One region of the Streptomyces sp. NPDC002994 genome, then DNA from elsewhere that is predicted to be linked to it. Evidence: riboswitches for the same ligand, from Rfam matches in the RefSeq annotation. Region 1 holds a riboswitch; each other region holds the start of a gene.

The links. A riboswitch is a leader RNA that binds a small molecule or an ion and turns the genes downstream of it on or off. The one in region 1 is predicted to bind cyclic di-AMP.
Positions count from the first base shown of each region.
Region 2: linked by a shared signal. The riboswitch ahead of ABZX79_RS28055 (LysM peptidoglycan-binding domain-containing M23 family metallopeptidase) and the one ahead of ABZX79_RS13025 (NlpC/P60 family protein) in region 1 are both predicted to bind cyclic di-AMP.
Region 3: linked by a shared signal. The riboswitch ahead of ABZX79_RS16570 (transglycosylase family protein) and the one ahead of ABZX79_RS13025 (NlpC/P60 family protein) in region 1 are both predicted to bind cyclic di-AMP.
Region 4: linked by a shared signal. The riboswitch ahead of ABZX79_RS29385 (M23 family metallopeptidase) and the one ahead of ABZX79_RS13025 (NlpC/P60 family protein) in region 1 are both predicted to bind cyclic di-AMP.

Region 1 covers NZ_JBEXNQ010000008.1:168,015-171,846, forward strand. The annotation lists gene pcrA (DNA helicase PcrA) at 1-1,437, opposite strand, end outside; cyclic di-AMP (ydaO/yuaA leader) riboswitch at 1,740-1,905, shown strand; gene ABZX79_RS13025 (NlpC/P60 family protein) at 1,904-3,106, shown strand; gene ABZX79_RS13030 (hypothetical protein) at 3,410-3,763, opposite strand.
Region 2 covers NZ_JBEXNQ010000024.1:48,354-52,185, reverse strand. The annotation lists gene ABZX79_RS28060 (alpha-galactosidase) at 1-943, shown strand, start outside; cyclic di-AMP (ydaO/yuaA leader) riboswitch at 1,284-1,457, shown strand; gene ABZX79_RS28055 (LysM peptidoglycan-binding domain-containing M23 family metallopeptidase) at 1,460-2,377, shown strand; gene ABZX79_RS28050 (SGNH/GDSL hydrolase family protein) at 2,567-3,358, shown strand; gene ABZX79_RS28045 (STM4011 family radical SAM protein) at 3,311-3,832, opposite strand, start outside.
Region 3 covers NZ_JBEXNQ010000011.1:23,249-27,080, reverse strand. The annotation lists gene ABZX79_RS16580 (cytochrome P450) at 1-329, shown strand, start outside; gene ABZX79_RS16575 (transglycosylase family protein) at 442-1,398, shown strand; cyclic di-AMP (ydaO/yuaA leader) riboswitch at 1,667-1,841, shown strand; gene ABZX79_RS16570 (transglycosylase family protein) at 1,845-2,546, shown strand; gene eno (phosphopyruvate hydratase) at 2,773-3,832, shown strand, end outside.
Region 4 covers NZ_JBEXNQ010000026.1:109,763-113,594, reverse strand. The annotation lists gene ABZX79_RS29390 (GntR family transcriptional regulator) at 1-711, opposite strand, end outside; gene ABZX79_RS29385 (M23 family metallopeptidase) at 890-1,705, opposite strand; cyclic di-AMP (ydaO/yuaA leader) riboswitch at 1,718-1,886, opposite strand; gene ABZX79_RS29380 (pitrilysin family protein) at 2,112-3,479, opposite strand; gene ABZX79_RS29375 (pitrilysin family protein) at 3,500-3,832, opposite strand, start outside.

The DNA.
Region 1 (3,832 bases):
CAGGATGCGGCGCAGCGGGACGGTGTCCTCGGGGTTCGCCAGGACGCGCAGGTACGCGAGCACGTCCCGGACCTCCTTGCGCTCGTAGAAGCGCACGCCGCCGACGACCTTGTAGGGCAGCCCGACGCGGATGAAGATCTCTTCGAAGACGCGGGACTGGGCGTTCGTACGGTAGAAGACGGCGACGTCGCCGGCCTTCGCGTCGCCCGCGTCCGTCAGCCGGTCGATCTCCTCGGCGACGAACTGCGCCTCGTCGTGCTCGGTGTCGGCGACGTACCCGGTGATCAGCGAGCCCGCCCCGGCGTCCGTCCACAGGTTCTTGGGCCGGCGGTTCTCGTTGCGCTCGATGACGGCGTTGGCGGCCGTGAGGATGGTCTGCGTCGAGCGGTAGTTCTGCTCCAGCAGGATCGTCTTCGCGTCCGGGTAGTCCTCCTCGAACTGGAGGATGTTGCGGATGGTGGCGCCGCGGAAGGCGTAGATCGACTGGTCGGCGTCACCCACGACACACAGCTCGGCGGGCGCCTGGTTCTCGCCCGACGGACCTACCAGTTCGCGTACGAGCGTGTACTGAGCGTGGTTGGTGTCCTGGTACTCGTCGACCATGACGTGCCGGAAGCGCATCCGGTAGTGCTCGGCGACGTCCGGGAACGCCTGGAGCAGGTGCACGGTGGTCATGATGATGTCGTCGAAGTCCAGGGCGTTGGCCTCGCGCAGCCGCGCCTGGTACATCGCGTAGGCCTGCGCCAGGGTCTTCTCGAAGCCGTCGGCGGCCTGCCCGGCGAAGGTCTCTTCGTCTATCAGCTCGTTCTTGAGGTTCGAGACCTTGGCGCTGAAGGCCTTCGGCGGGAAGCGCTTCGGGTCGAGGTCCAGATCGCGGCAGACGAGCGCCATCAGGCGCTTCGAGTCGGCGGCGTCGTAGATCGAGAACGAGGACGTGAAGCCGAGCCTCTTCGACTCGCGGCGCAGGATGCGCACGCACGCGCTGTGGAAGGTGGAGACCCACATGTGACCCGCACGCGGGCCGACGAGCTGCTCCACGCGCTCCTTCATCTCGCCCGCGGCCTTGTTGGTGAAGGTGATCGCGAGGATCTGGCCGGGGTGCACACCCCGCTTGGCCAGCAGGTATGCGATCCGGTGGGTCAGGACGCGGGTCTTGCCCGAACCCGCGCCAGCCACGATGAGCAGCGGCGATCCGGCATGGACGACGGCGGCGCGCTGCTCTTCGTTCAGCCCGTCGAGCAGCGCGGCGGCGTCCACGACCGGGCGCGGCGCGCCGTCCCTGTAGTGCCCGTCCCTGGGCGCCGGAGGCGCGTCGAAGGCGCCGCCGAAGAGGTCGTGCGGGACCTCCTCCGGGGCGTGATCCTCGGGGGGCGGCGGGGCCGGCTCTTCCGCGTGCTGGAGGTCGGCCAGGAAGCTGTCGTCAAAGAGGCTGCTCATCGTTTACCAAGCTTAGGCGGGACCACCGACAGCCCGCCCCGGATTCCACCGGGGCCACCCGGATCCGGCCGGGCGAACCCGGCGCTCCGCCACTTCGCACGCCTGCCGTCGCCCTCTGTGACCTTGCGCACGCCCGACGGCCGACCGAGGGACCGGGCTGCGGGACGCACAACGGAACCAACTCGACCAGGTCACGAAAATGTATCGGGCATATCGAACATCGGGCTTCCCAGCACTCACCACTGTTGGCTAGCGTGCCGAGTCGGGCGGCTCGTACCCCAGCCGGCGAACAGCGCCGGAGCGATCAGCCCACGCCGAATCCGGCCTGCCACAGGGCAGTTCGGAACCGGGGACCCACGCGCACCACCTGGGGTGAATCGGTCCGCAGTCCCACGGACCGTAGGGCACCTTCCGTTCGTCCCGCCCGAACCCGACAGCTAACCCGGTAGGCGGTCCACGGAAGGAGATGCCGGCCTTGGCGTCGCATCGCAAGCCGCGTGCCCGTACACGCACCACCGCACCCGCACTGGGCATCACGACGGCCGCAATCGCCTCAGTCGGCCTGCTCGCCCAGACAGCGGGCGCGGCACCCACCGCGCCGACGGCTCCCAAGCCGACCGTCGAAGAGGTGCGGAAGAAGGTCGACGACCTCTACCGGCAGGCCGGCACGGCCACGCAGAAGTACAACCTGGCCAAAGAGAAGACGGAGCAGCAGCGGAAGTCCGTGGACGGCCTGCTCGACGCCGTGGCCGAGCGGACAGAGAAGCTGAACGAGGCCCGGCGCAAGCTCGGCAGCTACGCGGCCGCACAGTACCGGTCGGGGTCGGTCACCCCGACCGCCGCGCTGCTCCTCGCGGACAGCCCCCAGGCGTACTTCGACCAGAACCGGCTGCTGGACCGGATGACGGAACGCCAGCAGACGGATGTCACCGACTTCGAGACGCAGCAGGCGGCGGCGTCGAAGAAGCGCGCCGAGGCGACGCGGAGCCTGGAGAGCCTCACCGCGTCGCAGGCATCCCTCAAGTCCTCGAAGCAGGACGTGCAGACGAAGCTCGCACAGGCGCGCGAGCTGCTGTCCCGGCTGACCGCGCAGGAGAAGGCGCGGCTGGCGACGCTGGAGAAGGCGCGGGAGGCGGAGGCGCGGCGCAAGGCCGAAGCGAAGGCCAAGGCAGAGGCGGAGGCGGCCAAGGCGGAGCGCAAGCGCCAGGAGGAAGTGGCACAGAAGGACGAGAGCGATACGGGAACGGGTACGGGTACGGGTACGGGTACGGGAGCCGATACAGGCACGGGTTCCGGCACCGGCACCGGCGACGCGTACGCCGCCAAGGCCGAGAAGGTCCTGGCCTTCGCCCGCGCCCAGATCGGCAAGCCGTACGTCTGGGGCGCGGCAGGCCCCAGCTCGTACGACTGCTCCGGCCTCACCCAGGACGCCTGGAAGGCCGCCGGCGTCGACCTCCCCCGTACCACCTGGGACCAGGTGAAGGTCGGCACGCGCATCGCGACGGACAACCTCAAGCCGGGCGACCTGGTCTTCTTCTACGACGACATCAGCCACGTCGGCATCTACATCGGCGGCGGCAAGATGATCCACGCCCCGAAGCCCGGCGCGTACGTCCGCGAGGAGTCGATCTACTACATGCCGATCTACGGCAGCGTGCGCCCCGCCTAGCCCGAAAGCGCCTGTGCCGGGCCGCGTTTGAGTTGGCCTTTCCTCATCGTCCTCCTGTCCTCCTGTCCTTCGCCGGTCCGGCAGGACAGGACGATGAGAAGTCACCTGAACTGGGCGGTGGTCTCAGGAGCCGCCGTGCGATCATGCCGAGGATGCCCCCGGGGGGGCCGAAGCGGTGGTCGGTGCACGCCGGTCGCGGCGGAGGCGCTCGTCGCCGAACAGCCCGGCCACCGGTGGCGGCCGCGACGCGGTCTTGAACAGGGCGACGCGGCCCGCCACAGGCTCAGAGATCCGCAGCCCGGCTCAGGTCCAGAGCACCGCGATGAAGATATTGGCGACGGTCAGTCCGCCGACCGCCCCGAACAGCGCCTTCTCGACCCTCTCCTCATCGCGCTTGACGTACACCAGGCCGAGGATCACCACGAGGATCGCGAGCTTGATGCCGATCTTGAGGTTGTTCACCGCCTGATCGTCGGCCTGGTTGAGTCCCACCAGTGCCACGCCCGTGACGAGCATGGTCAGCGCGCCGTGCAGCATCGCCGGATTGAAGCGGGCCGTGCCGTCGCCCATCGCCTTCATCTGGGTCAGGAAGCCGCCGAGCAGCGAGGCTATGCCGATGATGTGCAGGCCGACGAAGACATTGATGAGTACGTCCATGAACCGGAGCCTAGCTCTGGCCATAGCAGCCCCGGCGGCCAGGTTCCCCTGCCATCGCCGTATCGGTCG
Region 2 (3,832 bases), on a different contig from region 1:
CTGGGTCGAGCCCGAGATGGTCAACGCCGACAGCGATCTGTACCGGGCGCATCCCGACTGGGTGCAGCATCATCCGGGGCGCACCCGCACGGAGTTCCGTAACCAGCTTGTCCTCAATCTGGCGCGGGACGACGTCCAGGCGTACCTCTGGGAGCAGCTCGACGGGTTGCTGTCGAGCGCTCCGATCGATTATGTGAAGTGGGACTTCAACCGCTGCTTCACCGACGCGGGCTGGCCGGGCGAACCGTACCCGCAGCGGCTGTGGACCGAGCACGTGCACGCCCTGTACGCGCTCCTCGACCGGCTGCGGGCCGCGCATCCCGGCGTCGCCTTCGAGTCGTGCTCGGGCGGCGGCGGCCGGATCGACCTCGGGATTCTGTCCCGTACCGACCAGGTGTGGACGTCCGACAACACCGACCCGCTGGACCGGCTCGCCATCCAGCACGGCTTCAGCCAGCTGCACCCGGCGCGGGCGATGGCCGCGTGGGTCACCGACAGCCCGAACACTCAGCTCAACGGGCGGGTCAGCTCGCTGCGCTTCCGCTTCGTGAGCGCGATGGCGGGCGTGCTCGGCATCGGCGGCGATCTGACCGGCTGGGGCGAGGACGAGATCGCCGAGGCGCGCGAGTGGGTGGACCTGTACAAGGAGATCAGGCCGGTGGTGCAGCACGGCGAGCTGTACCGGCTGCGGGCGCCCGACGGCGGGCTCAGCGCCGTTCAGTACGTGCGCGGTGACGACACCGTCGTCCTCGCCTGGCTCCAGGCGCAGCATTACGGCGAGGAGCAGCCGCCGCTGCGTCTGCGCGGGCTGGACCCGGCTGCGGCGTACGCCTGCCTCGACACCTCTGCCGTGCACCGGGGTTCCGTACTGCTCCACCGGGGGCTTCGCACCGCGCTGCGCGGCGATCTCGACGCGGCGGTCTTCCGGCTGCGGAGGACGTGAGCCCTGGGATTTGACGCCCTTACAGTGCAGTGCGGGAGGTAAGTGGCAGTTAGGGCGAAACGGACCATTTCGGTGTAACTCCCCATGGGGGTACGGGAAATGGCGGGGCTGCTGGTGAGCAGGATCATATTCGTGACGGTGCGTGGCGAAGCGCTGCGAGGAAATGCCAGTTGGCGGGCGGGGCGTAAAGATCCGTAATCCACAGAGGGTGACGGGAATTGCTCCATGAATTCTCGTGGGGCAATGGCGGAATGAATGGACTGGCTTGTACGGGAGAGCCGCGTCGGCTTACGGTCACCGTCAATCCGGGTGGACCGCCGAATCCTGCCACCTCCCGGAATCCGCACTCACACTCACTCACGCGTGGCAGGAGCGGGGGAACCAGGTAAGTACGCCGGTCATCGGGGAAGTTCCCCGTCCGGACCGGCTTTGGGGTTAAGTCGCGCACCAGCGCGGCCGGGCATCTCCAGCCCGAACCCGACAGCTCACCTCGTAGGCGCCGGAGAGGAATGTTCCATGCCCGCAAAGGGTAAGCACCGCCGCCCGAGGTCCAACTCGCTCACTCGCGGATTCGTCGCCGCCGGAACGGGCGGGGCCGTACTCGCACTTCCGCTCATCGCCGCCACCGGTGCGAACGCCGCGGAGAAGGCGGCCCCGGCCGCCGCGTCCGCCGGCAAGTCCGCCCCCTCGGCCGCTTCCGAGAAGGCCGCGCCGACGAAGAAGGCCGGCACCAAGACCTACTCCGTGGTCTCCGGCGACTACCTGTCGAAGATCGCCGACGAGCAGGACGTGCGGGGCGGCTGGCAGAAGCTGTACGACGACAACCGTGAGGTCGTCGGCGGCAACCCCTCGCTGATCCTGCCCGGCATGAAGCTGACCATCGGTGCGAAGGCCGCTGCCCCCGCGAAGGCCGCCGCCCCGGCGAAGGCCGCTCCGGCGAAGCCCGCCCCCGTGAAGGCGGCCCCCAAGGCCGCCCCGAAGGCCGAGGCCCCCAAGGCCGCCCCCGCGGCCGCCGCGCCGAGCACCGGATCCGGCTTCACCGCCCCGGTCTCCGCGGGCGTCACCACCCCGTACCGCATGGCCGGCGGCAGCTGGTCCAGCGGCTACCACACGGGCGTCGACTTCTCCGCGTCCAGCGGTACCCCGGTCAAGGCGGTCGGTGCCGGCACCGTGGTCTCCGCGGGCTGGAGCGGCTCGTACGGCAACGAGGTCGTCATCAAGCACGAGGACGGCCGCTACTCGCAGTACGCCCACCTGTCCTCGCTGTCCGTCTCCTCCGGCCAGAGCGTCGGCGGCGGCACCCAGATCGGCCTCTCCGGCAGCACGGGCAACTCCACCGGCCCGCACCTGCACTTCGAGATCCGGACCGGCCCGAGCTACGGCTCGGACGTCGACCCGCTGGCCTACCTGCGCGGCCACGGCGTCACCATCTGAACCATCTGATCTGCCTGCACGCTCTCGTACGCCCCCTTTTCGCTGCCACATCCGGCGGCAAAAGGGGGCGTACGTGCTTTTTCGGTCTATTCCGGGTTGGGTGAATCTTGACCGGTGTCATATATCACGCTGCGTCAACCCCTCCCTACGGTGGCGTAGGTCACTCGCTCCAGTGAAGGATGTGCCGACGTGGCAGACGATTCGAGATCATTCAATGCAGTCACGATCGGGTCGTACGCGGCGATCGGCGACAGCTTCACCGAAGGCGTCGGAGATCCCGGACCCGACGGTGCGTTCATCGGCTGGGCCGACCGGCTCGCCGTACTCCTCGACGACCGCGTCCCCGAGCACACCTTCCGCTACGCCAACCTCGCCGTACGCGGCCGTCTCCTCGACCAGATCGTGGCCGAGCAGGTCCCGCGCGCTAAGGAGTTGGCACCCGATCTGGTGAGCTTCTGCGCCGGGGGCAACGACATCCTCCGGCCGGGCAGCGACCCCGACGACGTCGCCGAGCGCTTCGAACGGGCCGTCGCGGACCTCACCAACGCCGTGGGCACCGTCATGGTGACCACCGGCTTCGACACGCGCGGCATTCCCGTGCTGCGCCATCTGCGGGGCAAGATCGCGACGTACACGGCGCACGTACGGGCGGTCGCCGACCGGTACGACTGCCCGGTGCTCGACCTGTGGTCGCTCAAGTCCGTACAGGACAGGCGCGCCTGGGACGGCGACCGGCTGCACCTCTCGCCCGAGGGGCACACCCGGGTCGCCCTGCGCGCCGCCCAGGTGCTCGGGCTCGACGTACCGGCCGACCCGGACCAGGCGTGGCCGCCGCAGGCGCCGCGCGGCACGCTGGAGGCGCGCCGGGACAACATCCAGTGGGCGCGGGAGCACTTGGTGCCGTGGATCGGGCGGCGGCTGCGCGGGGAGTCGTCAGGTGATCACGTCGAGGCGAAGAGGCCCGATCTGCTGCCCCTGTGAGGGCAGGCGGGTGGCGGCCGGTACGCGCTCCAGAACGCCGCCCGCGAACACGTCGTACAGCGGCAGCGTCTCCAGGTGGACGTAGCCGATGTGACAGTCGCAGGCGGCGAGGGGGCAGGCGCGCGGGCGCAGTGCCTGGCGGTACGAGCCGTCGTAGAGATTGCCGAGTTCGGTGGGCACGAAGTGGCAGCGGCGGACCCCGCCTTCGCCGTCCACCGAGATCACCGACTCGCCGGTCCGGCAGGGGAGACCGGCGGAGGCGTGGGGGTGGCGGCTGTACGGGAAAAGGGGGTCCAGGGCCGTCCAGTGGCCGGCTTCCTCGTCCGTGTAGGTGCGGCCTTCCGCCGCGTTGATCCACAGGTAGACCTCGGAGGGGAGCGCGGCGCGCAGCCTGCGCGCCTCTTCGAGATGTTCGGGGAAGCCGACGACGCCGACGCTGAAACGCACGCCACCGGCGGTGAGTTCGCGGCACTT
Region 3 (3,832 bases), on a different contig from region 1:
TGACCCTGGGCGGCAAGGACATCGCGGCCGGCGACCCCGTGCTCGTCGTACTCGCCGCCGCGGACCGGGACCCCGAGCGCTTCGGTGAGCCGGACACGCTCGACCTCTCACGCCGCGACAACCAGCACCTCGGCTACGGGCACGGCATCCACTACTGCCTCGGTGCGCCGCTGGCGCGGCTCGAAGGGCAGGCGGCGATCGCGACGTTGCTGCGACGCCTGCCGGACTTGCGGCTTGCGGTGGAACCTGACGATTTGCGGTGGCGCGGCGGCCTCATCATGCGCGGACTGCGCACCTTGCCCGTGGAGTTCGACGCCGAAACGAGGTGACGCTACGTCAATTCGAGACCTTCACGTGATCTACGCTGCATCGACTTGTAACAAACGTTCGAGTAGGGCTACGTTCACCGTCAACCTCAGCCGTCACTCGAAAGGCCACCGCATGCGCTCCGGGAACGGTAAGCACCGCCGCCCCCGTCAGGCTCCAGCTCTCGTCGTCGCGGCAGGAGTCGCCGGATCGGCCATCGCCATCCCGCTGCTCGGCGCGACCGGCGCGAACGCTGCCGAAGCCACGACCTGGGACCGAGTCGCCGATTGCGAGAGCGGCGGCATGTGGAGCGCCGACCTCGGTAACGGCTACTACGGCGGGCTTCAGTTCTCCCCGGAGAACTGGCAGAAGTTCGGCGGTACGGCCTACGCGCCGCGCGCCGACCTCGCCAGCCGCTCCCAGCAGATCCAGGTGGCGGAGAAGGTGCTGGCCGACCAGGGACCGCAGGCGTGGCCGAGCTGCGCGCTCATCTCCGGCCTGACGGAGGGTGACGACGCCGCCCCGGATGACGGTGCGACCGCCGAGCCGAAGGACGACACGTCGACCGCGACGCCGGAGAACGCCGAGACCCAGGAGCCGTCCGAGCCGACGACCGAGGCGCCCGCCGGGACCGGCGACGAGAGCGTGAAGGCCGACAAGGCTGACGAGGCTGACAAGGCCGACAAGGCGGACGAAACCGCTGAGCCGACGGCGCCCCCGGTGTCCGAGGACGCCAAGACGTCTGACGACCCCGAGGCCCCCTCCCCCGGGACCGCCTCGCCCACCCCCGAGGAGGGCACCTCCAAGGGCAAGCACCGCGGCGAAGAGGCGCGGGAAGCCGACAGCGCCGTATCCGGTGATCCGGGCATCGGGCGCGAATCGGGCCGCCACGCCTCCCGAGGTGACGGATCGACACGTGACGCCGCCAACGCCGACGGCGAGTACACCGTCCGCGCCGGTGACAACCTCTGGGCCATCGCCGACGCGCACGACGTGAGCGGCGGCTGGGCCGCGCTCTATGCCGCGAACGAGAAGACCGTCGGCTCCGACCCGGACCTCATCGTCCCTGGCCAGAGCCTCGATCTGGGCTGATTTCGGGGGGTAGTTCGGGCCGCTATGTCCAGTTTGGCATAAGTGAGACAAGGGTCTCTTTGCCTCAACTGGTGGGCGCGGCCCGGACGATCCGCCCGTTCCTCCCCTGACCTGCGCGAATGTGGGTCAGGTAAGGGCAGGGAAGGGCGATATCTCCCTGATGTGCGTCTTTGAACATCAAGGGCTCATGTGTTTACCGTCAGACCGCTCGCCACCGCGGGCCCCGTCGACCGTCACGCCGAATCCTGCCGGCGGCCGGGGGGAACTGACGCGTAAAGCGCCGTAGGCAGGAGCGGGGGACCCAGGTAGGCGCCGGGCCCGGACGTCGAAAGACGAACGGAACCGGCTTGGGGTAAAGCCGCGCGACGCAGGTCGTCGTGCGGCCGGGCACTCACTTGGCCCGAACCCGACAGCTCACCTCGTAGGCGTCGGTGAGGAGATGTCGCATGCTGTTTTCCAGCAAGGCCAAGCACCGTGCCCCGTCCAAGGCCATGCGTTTCGCCGCGTTCGCCGGTATCACCGGCGCCGCTGTCGCCGTCCCGCTGATGGGCGCGACCTCGGCCTCCGCCGCTTCCGTCGAGACCTGGGACGCTGTCGCCCAGTGCGAGTCCGGCGGCAACTGGTCCATCAACACGGGCAACGGCTACTACGGCGGCCTGCAGTTCTCCGCGTCCAGCTGGGCCGCGGCCGGTGGCACGCAGTACGCCCCGACCGCCGACAAGGCGTCCAAGGCGCAGCAGATCGCCACCGCCGAGAAGCTCCTCGACATGCAGGGCCCGGGCGCCTGGGCCTGCGCCGGTGCCGGCGGCCTGACCAACGACGGTGTCGACCCGGGTGTCGACACCTCCGGTTCCACGGAGAAGAAGCAGGAGCAGGCCGCCCCGCGCGCCGCCGAGCAGCCCGCCTCGCGCAGCGAGGTCCGCTCCGAGCCCAAGGCCGAGCCCAAGGCCGAGACCGCGAAGCCCGCCGCGCCCGCCGAGATCAAGAAGGGTGACGGCGAGTACAAGGTCAAGTCCGGCGACACCCTCGGCAAGATCGCCGACGCGAAGAAGGTCAAGGGCGGCTGGGAGAAGCTCTTCGAGCTGAACAAGGACATCGTCAGCGACGCCGATGTCATCTACCCGGGCCAGCAGCTGCACCTGAGCTGACCCGGCGACACCCCCACACCACCCCGGCCCGGCGCGCTCCCCCCGTACGCGCCGGGCCGGGGTTCTGCCGTACTGACCAGAAGAGTTACGTCCGCTATTGCGGGTATTCGGACCTCTTCTTGTCCCACGGGGCGGGCGAACGGCCGACCGATGCCCCCGAGCCGGTTAGGCTCTTGTCGCAAGGCCAAAGTGACCCTGCACCCCTAGCGTCACATCCCAGAAGGAGATGCTCGTGCCGTCCATCGACGTCGTCGTAGCCCGGGAAATCCTGGACTCCCGAGGCAACCCCACGGTCGAGGTCGAGGTCGGCCTCGACGACGGCAGCACCGGTCGTGCTGCTGTTCCGTCCGGTGCCTCCACCGGAGCGTTCGAGGCCATTGAGCTTCGCGACGGTGACCCGAACCGCTACCAGGGCAAGGGTGTCGAGAAGGCCGTCCTCGCCGTCATCGAGCAGATCGGCCCGGAGCTCGTCGGTTACGACGCCACCGAGCAGCGCCTGATCGACCAGGCCATGTTCGACCTGGACGCCACCGAGAACAAGGCCTCCCTCGGCGCCAACGCCATCCTCGGCGTCTCCCTCGCCGTCGCGCACGCCGCCTCCGAGGCGTCGGACCTGCCGCTCTTCCGCTACCTCGGCGGCCCGAACGCGCACCTGCTGCCCGTTCCGATGATGAACATCCTCAACGGTGGGTCGCACGCCGACTCCAACGTCGACATCCAGGAGTTCATGATCGCGCCGATCGGCGCCGAGTCGTTCTCCGAGGCCCTGCGCTGGGGCACGGAGGTCTACCACACCCTCAAGTCCGTCCTGAAGACCAAGGGCCTGTCCACCGGCCTCGGCGACGAGGGCGGCTTCGCCCCGAACCTGGACTCCAACCGCGCCGCGCTCGACCTCATCCTCGAGGCCATCCAGCAGGCCGGCTACATCCCGGGCGAGCAGATCGCGCTCGCGCTCGACGTCGCCGCGTCCGAGTTCTACAAGGACGGCTCGTACGAGTTCGAGGGCAAGTCCCGCTCGGCCGCCGAGATGACGGAGTACTACGAGGAGCTCGTGGCGGCGTACCCGCTCGTCTCCATCGAGGACCCGCTCTTCGAGGACGACTGGGCCGGCTGGAAGGTCCTCACCGACAAGCTGGGCGCCAAGGTCCAGATCGTCGGCGACGACCTCTTCGTCACCAACCCGGAGCGCCTGGCCCGCGGCATCGAGGAAGGCGCCGCCAACTCGCTGCTCGTGAAGGTCAACCAGATCGGTTCGCTGACCGAGACCCTGGACGCCGTCGAGCTCG
Region 4 (3,832 bases), on a different contig from region 1:
GTTTACGGCATGTTGCGAAGTCCTCACGCGCCCTTGCCCGCGCTCCCGTTCACGCTCCCGCTCGCGCCCTCGTTCACGCTCCGGGCCGGGGCGTCGCAACCGATGCGCGGCCACGGCCCGTTCGGCGTGCAGGGCCGTCAGCGACCGGGCCCGTTCCACGTCACCGCGCGCCACGGCGTCGACGATCGCGGCGTGTTCGGCCCAGGCCTCGGCGGGGCGGGCGTGCTGCTCGACGGCGTACATCCAGGCGATCTTGTGCCTGAGCTGGGTGAGCAGGGCCGTGAGGCCGGGGCTGCCCGACGCCTGGGCGAGCGTCTCGTGAAACCAGGTGCCCAGCGAGCGCAGATCCTCGCCCTCGCCCCGGCGGGCCCGCTCCTGGCCGAGCCTGACCAGGCCGCGCAGCACCTTGAGGTGCGCCTCGGTGCGCCGCTGGGCGGCGCGGGCCGCGCTCAGCGGCTCCAGCAGTGTCCGGACCTCCAGGAGGTCGGCGGCCTCCTGCTCGGTGGGCTCGGCCACGCAGGCGCCCGCGTGCCGGCGGGTGGTGACGAACCCCTCGGACTCCAGTGTGCGCAGAGCCTCGCGCACCGGGACGCGCGAGACACCGTAACGGCGCGCCAGCAGCTCTTCGGTGAGCCGGCTGCCCCGCGCGAAGACACCGGAAACGATGTCGTCACGGATTGCCGTGCATACCGATTGCGCGGGAATGCGCATGACCGAACCTCCGCCTTAATCCCCGCGAAACGCGGTCGATCGACGCTTGTTCGGCGACTCTATTGCAGCATTCCGCAATTTCCGACGGGGGGCGGGAATCCATGGACGGCTTTTGGACATGCACAAGGCCCCGGCGGGGAGCCGGGGCCTTCTGGACGACGAACGGGCGACCGAGCCGTCAGACGTTCACGCCGTGCGCGCGCAGGTACCCGACCGGGTCCATGTCCGAGCCGTACTCGGGCGACGTGCGGGCCTCGAAGTGCAGGTGCGGGCCGGTCGAGTTGCCGGTCGAGCCCGAGAGGCCTATCTGCTGGCCGGAGGCGACGCTCTGGCCGACGGAGACGCCGAGGGACGACAGGTGGCCGTACTGCGTGTACGTGCCGTCGTTCATCCGGATGACGATGTTGTTGCCGTACGCCCCGCCCCAGCCGGCCTCGACGACGGTGCCCGCACCGACGGAGACGACGGAACTGCCGGACGCGGCGCGGAAGTCGACGCCGGAGTGGCTGCCGGAGGACCAGAGGTTACCGCCGGTCTTGTAGCCGGTGGTCACGAAGGAGCCGGCGACCGGGAGGGTGTAGCCACCCAGGCGCTTGCGCTCCGCCTCACGGGCGGCGCGCTCCTTGGCCGCACGCTCCTCGCGCTCCTTCTTGGCGCGCGCCTCGGCCTCGGCCTTGGCTTTGGCCTCCGCCTTGCGCTTGGCTTCCGCCTTGCGCTTGACCTCCGCCTTGCGCTCGGCCTCCGCCTTGTCGGCGGCCTGCTGCTGCTTCTCGGCCTGAGCGGCGATCTGGTCGGCGAGGGAGTCGCCGATGACGATGGCCTGGGTGAGGCCGGTGTCCTCGACGGAGAGGGCCGATCCGGCGGCGAGAGCCGGAGAGGCCAGGCCTCCGATGACGCCGGTCGTCGCGAGGGCGGCGACGCCCGCCATGTTCGCGCTTCTGCGCGTCAGGCGGCTCGGACGACGGTGCTTCCCGGTGGCACGGGTGAACGCCATGGAGTGGCTGATCCTTTCCTTCCTTCTCGCCTACCGGGTTAGCTGACGGGTTCGGAGCAGGAAGGTCTCCTACGGACGCCTGTCGTACGTACGCACGCAGGACGTCCGATTCACCCCAGGGACTGATTGGGTCCCCGGCTCCCCAGGCTCGCGCCTGACGGGGACTCGGCGATGGCTGCCCGGTGCCGCGGATGCGGCTCACTGCTGACGGACAGCCGGACAGACGCTAAGCGGCACATCTTTTAATCACCAAACAGACACGGCGTTTTGTAACGCACCCCACAGGCCAGACAGGCAACCTCCACAACAAACCGGACATACAGGAAGGACCCCGGCAGCCTTTCGGCCGCCGGGGTCCCTCAATCTCCCGCTTTGGGGTGTAACGCGGTCAGTCGCCGACCACGCGTCAGCCTGCGACCACCGTCACGTCGCCGATGCCGAGCGCCCTGACGGGCTCCTCGATCTGCGAAGCGTCGCCGACGAGGATCGTGACCAGCCGGTCCTCGGGGAAGGCGTTGACGACCGCCGCGGTGGCCTCCACGGTGCCCGTCTCGGCGAGGCGGGCGTACATCTGGGCCTGGAAGTCGTCCGGCAGGTGCTGCTCGACCTGGTCGGCGAGCGTGCCGGCGACGGCCGCCGCCGTCTCGTACTTGAGCGGCGCGACACCCACCAGGTTCTGTACGGCGACATCGCGCTCGGCGTCGGTGAGGCCCTCGGCCGCGAGGGTGCGCAGCACCTTCCAGAGGTCATCGAGCGCCGGTCCGGTGGACTCCGTGTCCACCGAGCCACTGATCGCCAGCATCGAGGCGCCCGTACCGTCGGCCGAGGAGCGCAGCACCTGGCCGAAGGCGCGCACGCCGTACGTGTAGCCCTTCTCCTCGCGCAGGACGCGGTCCAGGCGGGAGGTGAGGGTGCCACCCAGGCAGTACGTGCCGAGGACCTGGGCGGGCCAGACACGGTCATGCCGGTCGGGGCCGATCCGGCCGATGAGCAGCTGCGTCTGGACCGCGCCGGGCCGGTCCACGATGACCACACGGCCCGTGTCGTCGGCCGTCACCGGCGGCACGGGGCGGGGCTCGGCCGTGTCACCCTTCCAGGCGCCCAGGGTGTCGGCCAGGATCGCGTCCAGGTCGGTGCCTTCGAGGTCGCCGACGACCACCGCGGTGGCGGTCGCGGGACGCACGTGCGCCGCGTAGAAGCTCTTCACAGCGGCGGAGTCGATACGCTCCACCGTCTCCTCGGTGCCCTGGCGCGGCCGCGACATGCGCGAGGTCGCCGGGAACAGCTCCTTGGAGAGCTGCTTGGCCGCGCGGCGGGACGGGTTGGCCGTCTCGTGCGGGATCTCGTCGAGCCGGTTGGCCACCAGGCGCTCGATCTCGCTGTCCGTGAAGCCGGGCGCCCGCAGCGCGTCGGCGAGCAGGCCGAGCGCCTTGGGCAGCCGGGAGACGGGGACCTCGAGGGAGACCCGGACGCCCGGATGGTCGGCGTACGCGTCGAGTGTGGCGCCGCAGCGCTCCAGCTCGGCGGCGAACTCCTCGGCGGAGTGCTTGTCGGTGCCCTCGGAGAAGGCCCGCGCCATGATCGTGGCCACGCCGTCCAGGCCCGTGGGCTCGGCCTCCAGGGGGGCGGCGAGGAAGACCTCGACGGCCACGACCTGCTGACCGGGGCGGTGGCAGCGCAGCACGGTCAGGCCGTTGGGCAGGGCGCCGCGCTCGGGGGCGGGGAAGGCCCACGGCGTGGGGGTGCCCCCCTGCGGCTGCGGGTGGAACTTCATGCTGACGGCTGCGGTGTCGGTCACTTGTCCGCCCCTTCCTGCGTTCCGGTCTCGCCGGCGGCGTCGGTGGTGTCGTCGGCTGCGGCTTCGGCGCTGTCGGAGTGCGTGGGCTCGTACACCAGGACCGCGCGGTTGTCCGGGCGGAGCCTGGCCTTGGCGACCGCCTGGACCTCCTCCGCCGTGATGTCCAGGACACGCTTGACGGCGGACAGGGCGAGCTGCGGGTCGCCGAACAGGACGGCGTACCGGCACAGTTCGTCGGCGCGGCCCGCGACCGTACCGAGCCGGTCCAGCCACTCGCGCTCCAACTGGGCCTGCGCGCGCTCCATCTCCTCGGGCGTGGGGCCCTCGGC